One region of the Serratia sp. FDAARGOS_506 genome, then DNA from elsewhere that is predicted to be linked to it. Evidence: predicted binding sites of a transcription regulator. Region 1 holds the regulator's gene; each other region holds the start of a gene.

Region 1 (3,517 bases):
CTCTGCTGACCGTTGACGTATGGGAACACGCGTATTACATCGATTACCGCAATGCGCGTCCAAAATACCTGGAAAACTTCTGGGCGTTGGTCAACTGGGCTTTCGCGGCGGAAAACCTGGCGTAAGCGCAGGCCTTGCCTAAGTGACGAGGCGCAGCGTGGCTGCGCCTTTTTTAAAACTGGCGGGAAATCAGTTCAACGCAGCGACAAAGCTGAAAGCGATGATCATCGCCAACGCACAAACGGTGGTGAACAGCGACATCTTCAGATCGGTATCCATGACAACTCCTTTAAAATGGGCTTTCCTAAGGATAAAAGGCGCACAATTAGTACGTCAAATCATTTTCCCACAGTTCGCCGATAAAATCTTGTTATCATTTCCCGGTTTATAATCTCGATTACCTCTTCCACTTTTGTTCAATATGCGACAAAATTCGCAGTTCACAACTGCGTACCGGCATCCATGCCCCTCCTGATTAAGCGCTGAAGACTTCAACACACTAAAAACTCAGTTTTCGCTTCTCTGGAGAAGGATCTACGCAGGCAAACGATTAACATCACACTTACATGCTGTAAACATGTGAGTTCAGGAGTCATTCCTTACATGGCAACGATTAAAGATGTGGCCAAACGCGCGGGCGTTTCCACCACCACCGTTTCGCACGTCATCAATAAGACTCGTTTCGTCGCCGAAGAGACCAAAGCGGCCGTGTGGGCCGCCATCAAAGAGCTGCATTACTCGCCGAGCGCCGTGGCGCGCAGCCTGAAAGTCAATCACACCAAGTCGATCGGCCTGTTGGCCACCTCGAGCGAAGCGCCCTACTTCGCCGAAGTGATCGAAGCGGTGGAAAACAGCTGCTACAGCAAAGGCTACACCCTGATCCTGTGCAACTCGCACAACAATCTGGACAAGCAGCGCGCCTACCTGGCGATGCTGGCGCAAAAGCGCGTCGACGGCCTGCTGGTTATGTGCTCCGAATACCCGGATCAGCTGCTGGGCATGTTGGAAGACTACCGCAACATCCCGATGGTGGTGATGGACTGGGGCGCCGCGCGTGGCGACTTCACCGACACCATCATCGATAACGCCTTCGAAGGCGGCTATCTGGCCGGCCGTTACCTGATCGAGCGTGGCCACCGCGATATCGGCGCCATTCCGGGCCAGCTGTCGCGCAACACCGGCGGCGGCCGTCATCAGGGCTTTATGAAGGCGCTGCAGGAAGCACATATCGAGATTCGCGAAGAGTGGATCGTTCAGGGCGACTTCGAACCGGAGTCCGGCTATAAGGCGATGCACCAAATCCTGTCGCAAAAACAACGACCGACCGCGGTATTCTGCGGCGGCGACATCATGGCGATGGGCGCCATCTGCGCCGCCGACGAGCTGGGGCTGCGAGTGCCGCAGGATATTTCCGTGATCGGTTACGACAACGTGCGCAACGCCCGCTACTTTACCCCGGCACTGACCACCATTCATCAGCCTAAAGAGCGCCTGGGCGAAATGGCCTTCACCATGCTGCTGGATCGCATCATCAGCAAACGCGAAGAGTCACAGGTGATCGAAGTGCATCCTAAGCTGGTCGAACGCCGCTCTGTCGCCGACGGCCCGTTCATCGACTACCGCCGCTAATCCCCCGCGCCGGAAGCCTGCGCGGCTTCCGGTTCCGCCTCGCTCAACCACTCCTGATTCAGCGTCTCGCCATCGCCCAGATACGCCAGCAGCCAGCTCATCGCCGGTGACGGTTTATCCTGTTGCCAGGTCAGACAGCAAGGGCTGGCGGGAAACGGTTGCTGCAGCTGCAACGCCTTCAGCTCACCGCGCTGCACCCGCGGCAGTGCCCGATGCGCCGGCATCATGCCGACGCACAACCCGGCGCACAAACAGTCGAGTGCCGAAGTCCAATCTGGCACCACCAGTCGCCGCTGGTTATCCAGCGTCCAGGTGACGCGCTTGGGCAGGTTGCGCGAGGTGTCCTCCAGGCAAAGCGAAGGATACGGCCGCAGTTGATCGTCATTCAGCGGCCCCGCCAACTGCGCCAGCGGGTGCTGCGGGCTGACCACGCACAACCAGTTCATATAACCCATGTCGCGAAAGGCGAAGCCGCCACCGACCGGCACCGCGCGCGTGGCGCCGATCGCCATGTCCGCCCTGCCGTCCACCAGCGCATCCCACACGCCGTTGAACACCTCGGGTTGCAGCATCAGTTCAACGTCGGGGAAATGACGGTAGAAATCCAACACCAGCTGGCGGCTGCGTTGCGGTTTGACGATGATGTCCACCGCGATATTCAGCTGGCCGCGCCAACCGTTGGCCACCTGCTGACAATGACGGCGGGTGTCGAGCATTTTTTTGATAACAGCTCGCGCATCCTTGATAAACAGTGCACCGGCCGGTGTCAATTCCACATCGCGGTGACGCCGCTCAAACAGCGGCACCGCCAGCCATTGCTCCAGCTGCCGTACGGTATAGCTGACCGCCGACGGGACCCGGTGCAATTCCTGCGCCGCCGCGCTGAAACTGCCGGTGCGCGCCACCGCGTCGACGACTTCAAGAGAATATTCAGACCACATCGTTTTGCCTTCAATTTTTTTAACAGCACTTTGCAAATATTACCGTTTCACAAGCAGAGATCCAGCCGGATACACTGACCGGCGCTAAAAACCTGCGACACTAAAATATTAACGAGAAATACCATGCGAAATTCCTTTGGCTTTATGTTCTACCTCGCCGGCCTGAGCATGCTGGGTTATCTGGCGACCGATATGTACCTGCCCGCCTTCGGCGCCATGCGGGAGGAACTGCAAATTTCCGCCGGCGCGGTGAGCGCCAGCCTGAGTATCTTCCTGGCCGGCTTCGCCTTTGCGCAGCTGCTGTGGGGACCGCTCTCCGACCGTCTGGGCCGCAAACCGGTATTATTGATCGGCCTGGCGCTGTTCGCTCTCGGCTGCCTGGGTATGCTGTGGGTAGAAAACGCCGTGCAGCTCTGGATCCTGCGCTTTATTCAGGCCGTCGGTGTCTGTGCCGCCGCCGCCATCTGGCAAGCGCTGGTGGTCGACCGCTACCGTGAAGGCCAGGCCAACCGCGTATTCGCCACCATTATGCCGCTGGTCGCGCTATCGCCGGCACTGGCACCACTGCTTGGCGCCTGGTTGCTGAACCACGCCAGCTGGCGCGCAATCTTCGCCGCGCTGTTGGTCATCACCGCGCTGCTGCTGCTGCCGACGCTGATGCTCAAAGAACGCGACAAAACGCAACCCACCGCCGACGCGCCACAAAACGGCGTCAGCTTTTGGCAACTGTTGAAATCCCCGGTGTTCAGCGGCAATGTCGCCATGTACGCCGCCTGCTCGGCCGGCTTCTTCGCCTGGCTCACCGGCTCGCCGTTCATTCTCGGCGACATGGGCTACAGCCCGAGCGACATCGGCCTGAGCTATGTGCCGCAAACGCTGGCCTTCCTTCTGGGTGGCTACGGCTGCCGCGCCGCACTCAAACGCATCAATGGCAAAACCCTACTGCC
Region 2 (3,517 bases), 2.2 Mb from region 1:
GCAGCTGGGCGCTGGTGTCGTCGGCGTTTAAAAATCAGAGCGGCGAGTTGAATTATCCGCTGGGCGAGCAGGTGTTGGGGCGCATCCACTATGAGGCCAACGGCACGATGGCGGCGCAGCTATATAGCGCCGTGCGGCCGCGTTTCGCCGCAGACGATTTGGCGCAGGGGTCCGAACAGGAGATCCGTACCGCCTTCATCAATATGATTTGCTACTTCGGCCGCTATCAGGTGGAGGAAAGCGAGCAACGGGTGGTGCATCAGGTCGAAGGCTGTTCGTTCCCCAACTGGGTAGGCAGCCGTCAGGTGCGTTTTTACGCTTTCAGCGGTGATCGGCTGACGTTGCGCACGGTGCCCTTGCAGCTCGGCAACGGCGTGCAGGTTGGCGAACTGGTGTGGCAGCGGACAGGAGCTTCGTCATGATCATTGTTCATCATCTCAATCATTCGCGGTCGCAGCGCATTCTGTGGTTTCTGGAAGAGCTGGGCGTCCCCTATCAGGTGCAACGCTACGAACGCGATCCGCAGACCATGCTGGCGCCGGCGGCGCTGAAAAAGATCCACCCGCTGGGCAAATCACCGGTGATCGTCGACGGCGATCTGACGCTGGCGGAGTCCGGCGCCATCATCGAATACCTGCAGGAAGCCTATGACGCGCAAGGGATGTTCATGCCGACCGACTTTCACGCACGCCAGCAATACCGCTACTGGCTGCACTATGCCGAAGGATCGCTGATGCCGCTGTTGGTGATGAAACTGGTGTTCAGCCGTCTCGGGCAGCCGCCGATCCCCTGGCTGCTGCGACCGGTGGCCGGCGCGATCGGCAAGGGCGTGCAGCGCGAATACCTCGACAAGCAGATCGCGCCGCACTGCGAATTCCTCGAACAACACCTGAACAAGGGCAGCTGGTTCGTCGGCAACGACTTCAGCGCGGCGGACATTCAGATGAGCTTCCCGCTGGAGGCGATGGCGGCGCGCGGCGCGTTGGATGATTGCCCGAAACTGCGTGGCTTTCTGCAGCGCATTCACGCCCGGCCCGCCTACCAGCGGGCATTGGAGCAGGGCGGCCCTTACGACCTGCTGAGTTAACCGGATGGGCTATACTCGATGGGGTCATTCTTCATCGGAGGTAGCCCATGGCTACGCAAATCTTCGTTAACCTGCCCGTTCGCGATCTGCCCGCCTCGATGGCGTTTTTCACCCACCTGGGTTTCACTTTCAACCCGCAATTTACCGACGACACCGCCGCATGCATGGTGGTCAGCGACACGATTTACGTGATGCTGCTGACCCACGATAAATTCAGGATGTTTACCCCGAATCCGATTGGCGACGCCAAACAGGCCACCGAGGTGCTGGTGTGCCTGTCGCAGCCCAGCCGGGCGGCGGTGGACGAACTGGTGCGCAAAGCGGTCGCCGGCGGCGGCAACACCTACCATCAGCCGCGGGACTACGGCACGATGTACGGCCACGGTTTTCAGGATCTGGATGGTCATATCTGGGAGTTGATGTACATGGATCCGGCGGCACTGCAGGTGCAATAGCCTCGCCGTGGCGGCGTTTGCCGGGGCGGCCGTCGCCCCGGTTTTATCGTGCAGGCGCCATTCCTGCCGCTTTCTGCATAAATTGCCGCGATCTTTAGTTGATTAGACGCTATGGAAGGCAGGATAATCGTTTGCCTTGAATAAACCACCATAAATCACCCGTACCGCGCGCTGCGAGTTAAACGTTTGCCTTGGTGCGCATCGCCGTTGGCGGTGCGACGGAAGGGCAAGGATGCGGGACGTAACGTAAACGATTACGTGACGATCGGGCGCGGGCGAGATTACAGGCCTGCTGCGACGGGCCGATTCATGAAACACAGGGGAAGTAACCTATGTCGAACTCTCAAGCGAACCACGCCGCAAAACCAACCGGCGGGCTTGATGGCTATTTTAAAATTTCCGCGCGCGGCAGCAGCGTGCGCCAGGAAGTGGTGGCGGGGCTGACCACCTTCCTGGCGATGGTGTACTCAGTGATCGTGGTGCCGAGCATGCTGGGCAAAGCGGGCTTCCCGCCGGCGGCGGTGTTCGTCTCCACCTGCCTGGTGGCCGGTCTGGGCTCGCTGCTGATGGGGCTGTGGGCTAACCTGCCGATGGCCATCGGCTGTGCAATTTCGTTGACCGCCTTCACCGCCTTCAGTCTGGTGCTGGGCCAGCACATCAGCATTCCTGTGGCGCTGGGCGCGGTGTTCCTGATGGGCGTGCTGTTTACCGTCATCTCGGTCACCGGCATCCGCGCCTGGATCCTGCGCAACCTGCCGATGGGCGTGGCGCACGGCACCGGCATCGGCATTGGTTTGTTCTTGCTGCTGATCGCCGCCAACGGCGTCGGCCTGGTGGTGAAGAACCCGCTGGACGGCTTGCCGGTGGCGCTCGGCGCGTTCACCTCCTTCCCGGTGGTGATGACGTTGCTCGGCCTGGCGGTGATCTTCGGCCTGGAAAAACTGCGTGTACCCGGCGGCATTCTGCTGGTGATCATCGCCATTTCCATCATCGGCCTGATCTTCGACCCGGCGGTGAAATACCAGGGGCTGTTCGCCATGCCGAGCCTGGCGGACGCTGACGGCAAATCGTTGATCTTCAGCCTGGATATCATGGGCGCATTGCAGCCGGTGGTGTTGCCGAGCGTGCTGGCGCTGGTGATGACCGCGGTGTTCGACGCTACCGGCACCATCCGCGCGGTGGCCGGGCAGGCTAACCTGCTGGATAAAGACGGGCAGATTATCAACGGCGGCAAGGCGCTGACCTCGGATTCCCTGAGCAGCATCTTCTCCGGCCTGGTGGGCGCCGCGCCCGCCGCGGTCTACATCGAGTCCGCCGCCGGCACCGCCGCGGGCGGCAAGACCGGCCTGACCGCTACCGTGGTCGGCATTCTGTTCCTGCTGATCCTGTTCCTGTCGCCGCTGGCTTATCTGGTGCCGGTCTACGCCACCGCACCGGCGCTGATGTACGTCGGCCTGCTGATGCTGAGTAACGTCACCAAGCTGGACTTCAACGACTTCGTCGATGCGATGGCCGGCCTGCTGTGCGCGGTGTTCATCGTACTGACCTGCAATATCGTTACCGGCATCATGCTGGGCTTCAGCTCGCTGGTCATCGGCCGCATCTTCTCCGGCGAATGGCGCAAGCTGAACATCGGCACCGTGCTGATCGCCGTGGCGCTGGTGGCGTTCTACGCCGGCGGCTGGGCGATTTAAGGCCCTCAGGTTTCCCTCGCCCGGCGGGCGGGGGAAACGTGCTGCGGCATTTCCCTTCTTAAGATAAGTCTTCTTCTGCTCTGCACCGCGTTTTGAAAGGCACAACAAGCTTTAACGGCTGTAAAAAAAGTGATCTACTATCGGAACCAACGCAGGCCCTGAGCCGATGTCGTCTGAATCGTAGAGTCTAAGGAAAGCATGGAAATCTTTTTTACAATCCTCATTTTGATCCTGGTGGTCTCCCTGTCCGGGGTGGTGACGCGCATGTTGCCGTTCCAGGT
Region 3 (3,517 bases), 1.2 Mb from region 1:
ATGCGCGCGATCTCCAATGCGATGTCGCAGGAGGTTTCCGGGATCGGGATCACCACGTCGATATCCAGATCTTCCCACTCGCGGGCAATCTTCTCACCCAGCTTCTGGCCCATGCGCACGCGGGCGCTGTAGACCGAGATCTTGTCCATAAAGGAGTCCGGGCGCGCGAAATAGACGTATTCGAACAGGCACGGGTTGGTTTTCGGGTTCTCTGCGCACTGGCGGGTGAACAGCTGGCCCTTGGTGGTGATATACACCGCTTCGCCCGGCGCCACGTCGCGCAGGAACTCAAAGCCCAGGGTATCCAGCGCCACGCTCTCGGAAGCCACCATGTACTCGCTGCGGCCATCTTCCAGCGTGCGCTTGCCGATCACCAGCGGGCGAATGCCGTTCGGGTCGCGGAACGCCAGCAGGCCGTGGCCGATGATCATCGCCACGCAGGCGTAAGCGCCGCGCAGTTGCTGATGCATAGCGGCGACCGCGGTAAAGATGTTGTCGGCCTCCAGCGGGTAGTGCGGGAAGCGGTCCAGCTCGCTGGCCAGCACGTTCAGCAGGATTTCCGAGTCGGAGGTGGTGTTGACATGGCGGCGGCCGCTTTCGAACAGATTCTGGCGCAGCTCATGGGCGTTGGTCAGGTTGCCGTTGTGGGCCAGCGTAATGCCGAACGGCGAGTTGACGTAGAAAGGCTGAGCCTCAGAGGCGCTCGAGCTGCCGGCCGTCGGGTAACGCACATGGCCAATGCCCATGTTGCCCTGCAAGCGTTGCATATGGCGCGCCTCAAACACATCCTTCACCAGGCCGTTGGCTTTACGCAAACGGAACCCGTTGTGAGCGTCAATGGTGACGATGCCTGCGGCATCCTGGCCACGGTGCTGAAGCACCGTCAGCGCATCATAAATCGACTGGTTTACCGGCATAAAACCGGCGATACCGACAATACCGCACATGTTGTCTTTTCCTCATCAGCGCTACCGCCCCGGCAATTGGGTCGGCAAGAAACTCGACGTGCTCTGCAGGTAGTCAAAGAACCACCTGATGACGTAACTGAACTGGGGAATGAGCTGCGACTGTTTCCAGTCGGCGCTTTGTGAGAAGCCGGTAAAGGTATCCAGGAAGAACAGGATCGCCGCGACGATCAACACTCCGCGCAGCGCGCCGAAGCAGATGCCCAACACGCGGTCGGTGCCCGACAACCCGGTTTTCTCTACCAGTGAGCTAATCACATAGTTAACAATAGCCCCTACGATCAAGGTCGCGATGAACAAAATCGCGATCGCGATGCCGTTTCGCACCAGTTCATCTTCAAAACGAGTGAAATAGACCGCAAGGTAAGAGTAGAAATGGCTGGCAACAAAAAACGCACATCCCCATGTCACAAGTGACAATGCTTCGCGAACAAACCCTCGGATCAGGCTCACCAGAGCCGAAAATCCAATCACCGCTATAATGACGTAATCAATCCAGACCATGAACTATTCCAATGATGAATCGCCCCTGCATCCAATTCGCGGCGAATTCTAACAGAAAAAGAAAACGTTTGCGTAGGGGATTTCCTACCACGTTACAAATAAAAAGCGGCGATCAAAAAATTCCCAATCGCCGCGCCTACATAGGTGATTTCGCCTGTAAAAGGCGCGGTTTTTCTCGCTTTCTCTCCACCACTCCTTAATTCAGGGGCGCATCGTGCTGCGCCCCTGCGGGGTTTAACGGCCGTACGGCTTCACCTGCCCGCTCAGCCCGCTGATCGAGTTCAGCGACGGCAGCGCCGCCTGCAGCTTCTGCTTGGAGGCGTCCGGGCCGACGTAGATGCGGGTGATCTGCCCCTGTACCGGCGTTGACGGCACGGTAAAGGCACGATAGCCCGAGAGGCGCAGCGAGGCGACAATCTCGTTCGCCTTGGCGGCGTTTTTCAACGCCCCGAGCTGCACGACATAGGCTTGCCCGGCCGGCGCTTTTTCTTCCGCCGGTTTCGGCTGCGGTGCCGGTTCAGGCTTCGGCGTCGGTTCAGGTTTCGGTTCCGGCTTCGGCGCTGGTTTCACTTCCGTCGGCTTCGGTTGCGGTGCCGGTTTCGGTTTCACCTCCACCGGTTTGGTTTCTACCGGTTTCGGCTTGGGCTGTGGCACCGGCTGAGGACGCGTTTCGACCGGTGGCGGTGCCACCTGCGTCGGCTGCTGTGCAGTCTGCCGCGCCGCCTGTTGCGCCGCCGCCTCGTTGGCCGCCTGCTGCTCGACCAGCGCGCCCGCCCCTTCCGGCGGCTGTGCCGGCAGCGGCTGCGTCACCGGCGGCAGCACGTCGTTCTCTTCAACGTCGCCCGGCTTCGGCACCAATGGAATGGCCGCGAATTCATCCTCGTAATGCTTCTTTTTGCCGTCCAGCAGCCCTGGCAGGATGATTACCCCCAGCGCCACCAGAATCACGGTTCCGACCAGTCGGTTCTGAAATTTACTCGCCACTCACACTCCCCGCATCTCGTCTAACGCCGCCATCACCTGCGCCACGGTGTGGAACGATCCACAGACGATCACAATATCCTGTTTATCAGCATCCTGCATAGCCTGCCGCCAGGCAGTTTCGACATCATTAAAGCGGCGCGGTTCCGTCAAATGTTGCGCCAGCTGTTCGACGCTGGCGCCGCGCGGCCCGTCGAGCGGTGCGCAGTACCATTCATCCACCTGCTCGCTGAGGCAGGCCAGCGTGCCGGCGATGTCCTTGTCCGACAGCATGCCCACCACCGCGCGCACCTTGCCGCCGTCGCGCGGCAGTTTGGCCAGGCGGCCGGCCAGATAGCCCGCGGCGTGCGGGTTGTGCGCCACGTCGAGGATCAGCGTCGGCTCCCGCCGCACGATCTGGAAACGCCCCGGCAACGTCGCCTGTTGCAGCCCGGTGAAGATCGCGCGTTCGTCGATCTCCAGCGGGGAGCAGTTCAGCGCCGCCAGCGCGGTAGCGGCGTTGGCCAGCGGTACGTTCGGCGTCGGCAGATCGGTCAGCAGCGTGTCGCCGCCCTGCCACTGCCAGCGATCGCCCTGCTCGCTGAAACTCCAGGCTTCGCCGCGGCGATACAGCGGCGCGCCCAGCGTTTCGGCAACCTGACGAATGCTGTCCGGCATGTCGGGTTCGCCCACCACCGCCGGCTTGCCGCTGCGGAAAATGCCGGCCTTTTCACGGCCGATGCTTTCGCGATCGTTGCCGAGCCAGTCGGTGTGATCGAGCGCGATGCTGGTGATCACCGCCACGCTCGGATCGACGATGTTGGTGGCGTCGAGACGCCCGCCCAGCCCCACTTCCAGGATCACCACGTCGAGCCGCGCCTGTTTGAACAGCTGCAGCGCCGACAGGGTGCCAAATTCGAAATAGGTCAACGACGTTTCGCCGCGGCCGGCCTCAATGGCGGCGAACGAGCGGCAGTGCTCCGCTTCGCTCAGCTCTTCCCCCTGAATGCGCACGCGTTCGGTATAGCGCACCAAATGCGGCGAACTGTAGACGCCGACGCGCAGGCCGGCTGCCAGCAGAATGGCTT
Region 4 (3,517 bases), 1.1 Mb from region 1:
TCGCCCTGCTGGGGCTGGTGGCGGGCATCGCGGCGGCGGTGGGCGCCGAGGCGGCGCTGTGGCTGCTGCAGAGCCGGGTGTTTGACTTCCCGTGGACGCCGACGCCGGTGCTGTGGTGGGCGCTGCCGCTGGCCAGCGCGCTGCTGCTGTCACTGTGCGGCGGCTGGCTGGGCGTGCGCCTGCTGCGCGGCCGGGCGCTGTTCCGCAGTTATGAGGGGTGATGTTGGCTTAGCGGGATGAAAAAAGGGGTTAGCCTAAGGCTAACCCCTTTTACTTTCGGCGGCGGTGCCTTAGGCCAGCTTCTGCTGTGCCCAGGCCAGCCCGCTTTGGTATTCGCCCGGCAGCAGCGGCGCCAGCGCCTGCAGCGCCTGGCGCAGATCGGCGGCGTTCGGGTCGTTCAGATTGAGGTGGCCGACCTTGCGGCCCGGGCGCACTTCTTTCTCATACCAGTGCAGATGCACCAGCGGCAGCGACAGCCACTGTGGGTTGACGCCGGTGCCTATCAGGTTGACCATCACCGACGGCGTGCTCACCACCGGCTGCGGCAACGGCAGGCCAAGGATGGCGCGCAGATGCAGTTCGAACTGACTCATGGACGCGCCGTTTTGCGTCCAGTGGCCGCTGTTGTGCACGCGCGGCGCCAGTTCGTTGATCAGCAGCCGATCGCCGACGATAAAGCACTCCATCGCCATCACGCCGACGTAGTTCAGCTCGTTCAGGATCGCCGCCAGCATCTGCTCGGCCTGTTGCTGCAGCGCCGGGTTGGGCTGCGGCAGCGCCACGCTGGTGCGCAGGATGCCGTCTTCATGCAGATTGTGGGTCAGCGGGTAGAAGACCGAACGGCCGTCGTGGCCGCGCGCGCCCACCAGCGACACTTCGCCGGAGAAATTGATGCCTTGCTCGACGATGCACTCGCCATAGGCGTCAGCCGGCAGTTCGGCTTCCTGGCCCGGGCGCAAGCGCCATTGGCCGCGGCCGTCATAGCCGCCGACCCGGCGTTTGACGATCGCCAGCTCGCCCAGCGAAGCGAATACCTGCGGCCATTCGGCGGCGCTCGCCAGCAGCTGCCACGGCGCGGTCGCCAGGTCGAGCTGATCGAGCAGCTGTTTTTGCGTCAGGCGATCCGCCAGGCGCGGGAAGATGTCGCGGTTGACGAAGGCGCTGTGGGTCGCCAATTCGCGCGTTAGCGCGGTTTCCGGCCAGCGTTCGATCTCGGCGGTAATGACGCTGTTCTGATACGGCACCGCCTCGGGCTCGGCATCGATGCCGACGGGGTAAACGGCGATGCCCAGCGGTTCGCCGGCCTGGCGCAGCATGCGCCCCAGCTGGCCGTTGCCCAGTACGCAAACCGGCTTCATGCGTCCTCCCGCGGATCGGGGTGGTTCAATACGTCCTCGGTCTGCGCCCGGCGCCAGTCCGCCAAACGCTGTGCCAGCGCAGCGTCGTGCAATGCCAGGATCTGCATCGCCAGCAGCCCGGCGTTGGCGGCGCCGGCTTTGCCGATCGCCAGCGTGCCCACCGGAATGCCACGCGGCATCTGCACGATGGAGTAGAGGCTGTCTACGCCGCTCAGCGCGGCGCTTTGCACCGGCACACCCAGCACCGGCACCAGGGTTTTCGCCGCCAGCATGCCCGGCAGATGCGCCGCACCGCCGGCGCCGGCGATGATCACGTCAAAACCGTTGGCGGTAGCCTGCTCGGCGAAGCTGAACAGCTTGTCCGGCGTGCGGTGGGCGGAAACGACTTCGACATGGAAGGGGACTTCGAGCTGGGTCAGGACTTCGGCGGCGAACTGCATGGTGGCCCAGTCACTTTTCGAACCCATTACAATTGCGATTTTCGCCCCGGTAGTGGCGGCTGAAGCGGCGTTGGCTCCCATGGGTGTAAGGCTCCTGTGATTTGTCTGGCGTCGGCTGAGGGCCGAATGAGGGCGTAGAGCATACCATGAGCGCACGGCGAGGAAAACGGTTGCGTCGCCGGTTTTCACCGCCGAAAGCGCGAATTTTCACTCGCGCGCCAGTCCGGGGTTCAGAATGGGAATTGGATCAGCTCGACGGCGTCGGCGCTGACTTTGATCATCGATCCTTCGACGTGCCAGGCGCCCAGCACCGCGCGATGGGCTTCGCCGTTGCTCAACGCCAGCCGGTGCACTGCCGGGCGATGGGTATGGCCGTGGATCATCCAGTGCACGTCGTGGCGCAGCATCGTCTGTTCGACTGCCTGCGGGTTGACGTCCATGATGGCTTCCGATTTGTACTGGTTGGATTGCTGGCTACGGGCGCGCATGTTGGCGGCGATCTTCAGTCGCCAGCGCAGCGGCAGCGCCAGGAACAATTTTTGAATCAGCGGGTTGTGCACTTTACGGCGGAACTGCTGATAGGCTTGATCGTCGGTGCACAGGGTGTCGCCGTGCAGGATCAGGATCCTGCGGCCGTACAGCTCCAGCACTTTTTCTTCCGGCAGCAGCTGCATGCCGCTGGCGCGGGCGAAGCGCTTGCCGAGCAGAAAATCGCGGTTGCCGTGGATGAAATAGCAGGGCACGCCGGCCTGTTGCAGCGCTTTCAGCGCCGCGGCGATCTCCGCGTGCAGCGGCTCGGGATCGTCGTCGCCGATCCAGGCTTCAAACAGGTCGCCGAGGATGTAAAGCGCGTCGGCGTGGACCGCTTCGCGCCGTAAAAAACGCAGAAAACCGGCAGTGATTGCCGGTTCCTGTGCGCACAAGTGCAGATCTGCGATGAACAGCGTACTCATGCAGCCGCGATTACTCGCTGACGGTCACGCTGTTGATCACCACGTCTTCTACCGGTACGTCCTGGTGCATGCCGCTGCGGCCGGTTTTCACGCCTTTGATCTTGTTGACCACGTCCATGCCTTCAACCACTTCAGCAAACACGCAGTAGCCCCAGCCCTGCACGTTTTCGCCGCGGAAGTTCAGGAAGTCGTTGTCTGCCACGTTGATGAAGAACTGTGCGGTGGCGGAGTGCGGATCGTTGGTGCGCGCCATTGCCAGGGTGCCGATGGTGTTTTTCAGACCGTTGTTGGCTTCGTTCTTGATGGTCGCGTTGGTCGCTTTCTGGTTCATGCCCGGCTCGAAACCGCCGCCCTGGATCATGAAGCCGTTGATCACACGGTGGAAGATGGTGTTGTCGTAGAAACCGGCGCGGCAGTAGTTCAGGAAGTTTTCAACGGTAACCGGCGCTTTGTCAGCAAAGGTCTTGATAACGATATCGCCGTGATTGGTGTGGAAAGTAACCATAGTTTTAATCCTAACAAGGTGAAGTGAGACGTCACGTAAAGCGAGTGAACATTCAGACCGCCCTTATAACATATCCACCCCAACGAGTCAGCAGTGGCTCAACCGCGCACTGTCTGTGGTAATTGTATTTATGTTATATTATAACAATTATGCCGATCGCCGAATTTCGCGCATTTTATTCGCGTGAAATCAGCAAAGCATGGCCTTAACCTTGCAATAGATCAGGCTTCAGGTTTCAATACGCTACCGGGCGGAAAACCT

Evidence for each region. Region 1 encodes PurR, which represses purine synthesis genes. Its sites were predicted from a motif close to CANGCAAACGTTTGCNTG; they were not measured.
Region 2: a site for PurR is predicted at 1,718-1,735, ahead of EGY12_RS05065 (NCS2 family permease). Genes of this name have one in related genera too.
Region 3: a site for PurR is predicted at 1,527-1,544, ahead of cvpA (colicin V production protein). Genes of this name have one in related genera too.
Region 4: a site for PurR is predicted at 1,958-1,975, ahead of purE (5-(carboxyamino)imidazole ribonucleotide mutase). Genes of this name have one in related genera too.

Annotation. Positions count from the first base shown of each region.
Region 1 covers NZ_CP033831.1:3,627,108-3,630,624, reverse strand. Annotated here, with positions in the region: gene sodB (superoxide dismutase [Fe]) at 1-125, shown strand, start outside; gene EGY12_RS17675 (YnhF family membrane protein) at 190-279, opposite strand; gene purR (HTH-type transcriptional repressor PurR) at 604-1,629, shown strand; gene punR (DNA-binding transcriptional activator PunR) at 1,626-2,570, opposite strand; gene punC (purine nucleoside transporter PunC) at 2,694-3,517, shown strand, end outside.
Region 2 covers NZ_CP033831.1:1,009,170-1,012,686, reverse strand. Annotated here, with positions in the region: gene EGY12_RS05080 (lipocalin-like domain-containing protein) at 1-422, shown strand, start outside; gene EGY12_RS05075 (glutathione S-transferase family protein) at 419-1,087, shown strand; gene EGY12_RS05070 (VOC family protein) at 1,135-1,542, shown strand; gene EGY12_RS05065 (NCS2 family permease) at 1,875-3,236, shown strand; gene EGY12_RS05060 (Na+/H+ antiporter) at 3,435-3,517, shown strand, end outside.
Region 3 covers NZ_CP033831.1:8,756-12,272, forward strand. Annotated here, with positions in the region: gene purF (amidophosphoribosyltransferase) at 1-947, opposite strand, end outside; gene cvpA (colicin V production protein) at 969-1,469, opposite strand; gene dedD (cell division protein DedD) at 1,704-2,453, opposite strand; gene folC (bifunctional tetrahydrofolate synthase/dihydrofolate synthase) at 2,454-3,517, opposite strand, start outside.
Region 4 covers NZ_CP033831.1:2,573,518-2,577,034, forward strand. Annotated here, with positions in the region: gene ybbP (putative ABC transporter permease subunit YbbP) at 1-221, shown strand, start outside; gene purK (5-(carboxyamino)imidazole ribonucleotide synthase) at 291-1,358, opposite strand; gene purE (5-(carboxyamino)imidazole ribonucleotide mutase) at 1,355-1,879, opposite strand; gene EGY12_RS12470 (UDP-2,3-diacylglucosamine diphosphatase) at 2,029-2,751, opposite strand; gene ppiB (peptidylprolyl isomerase B) at 2,762-3,256, opposite strand.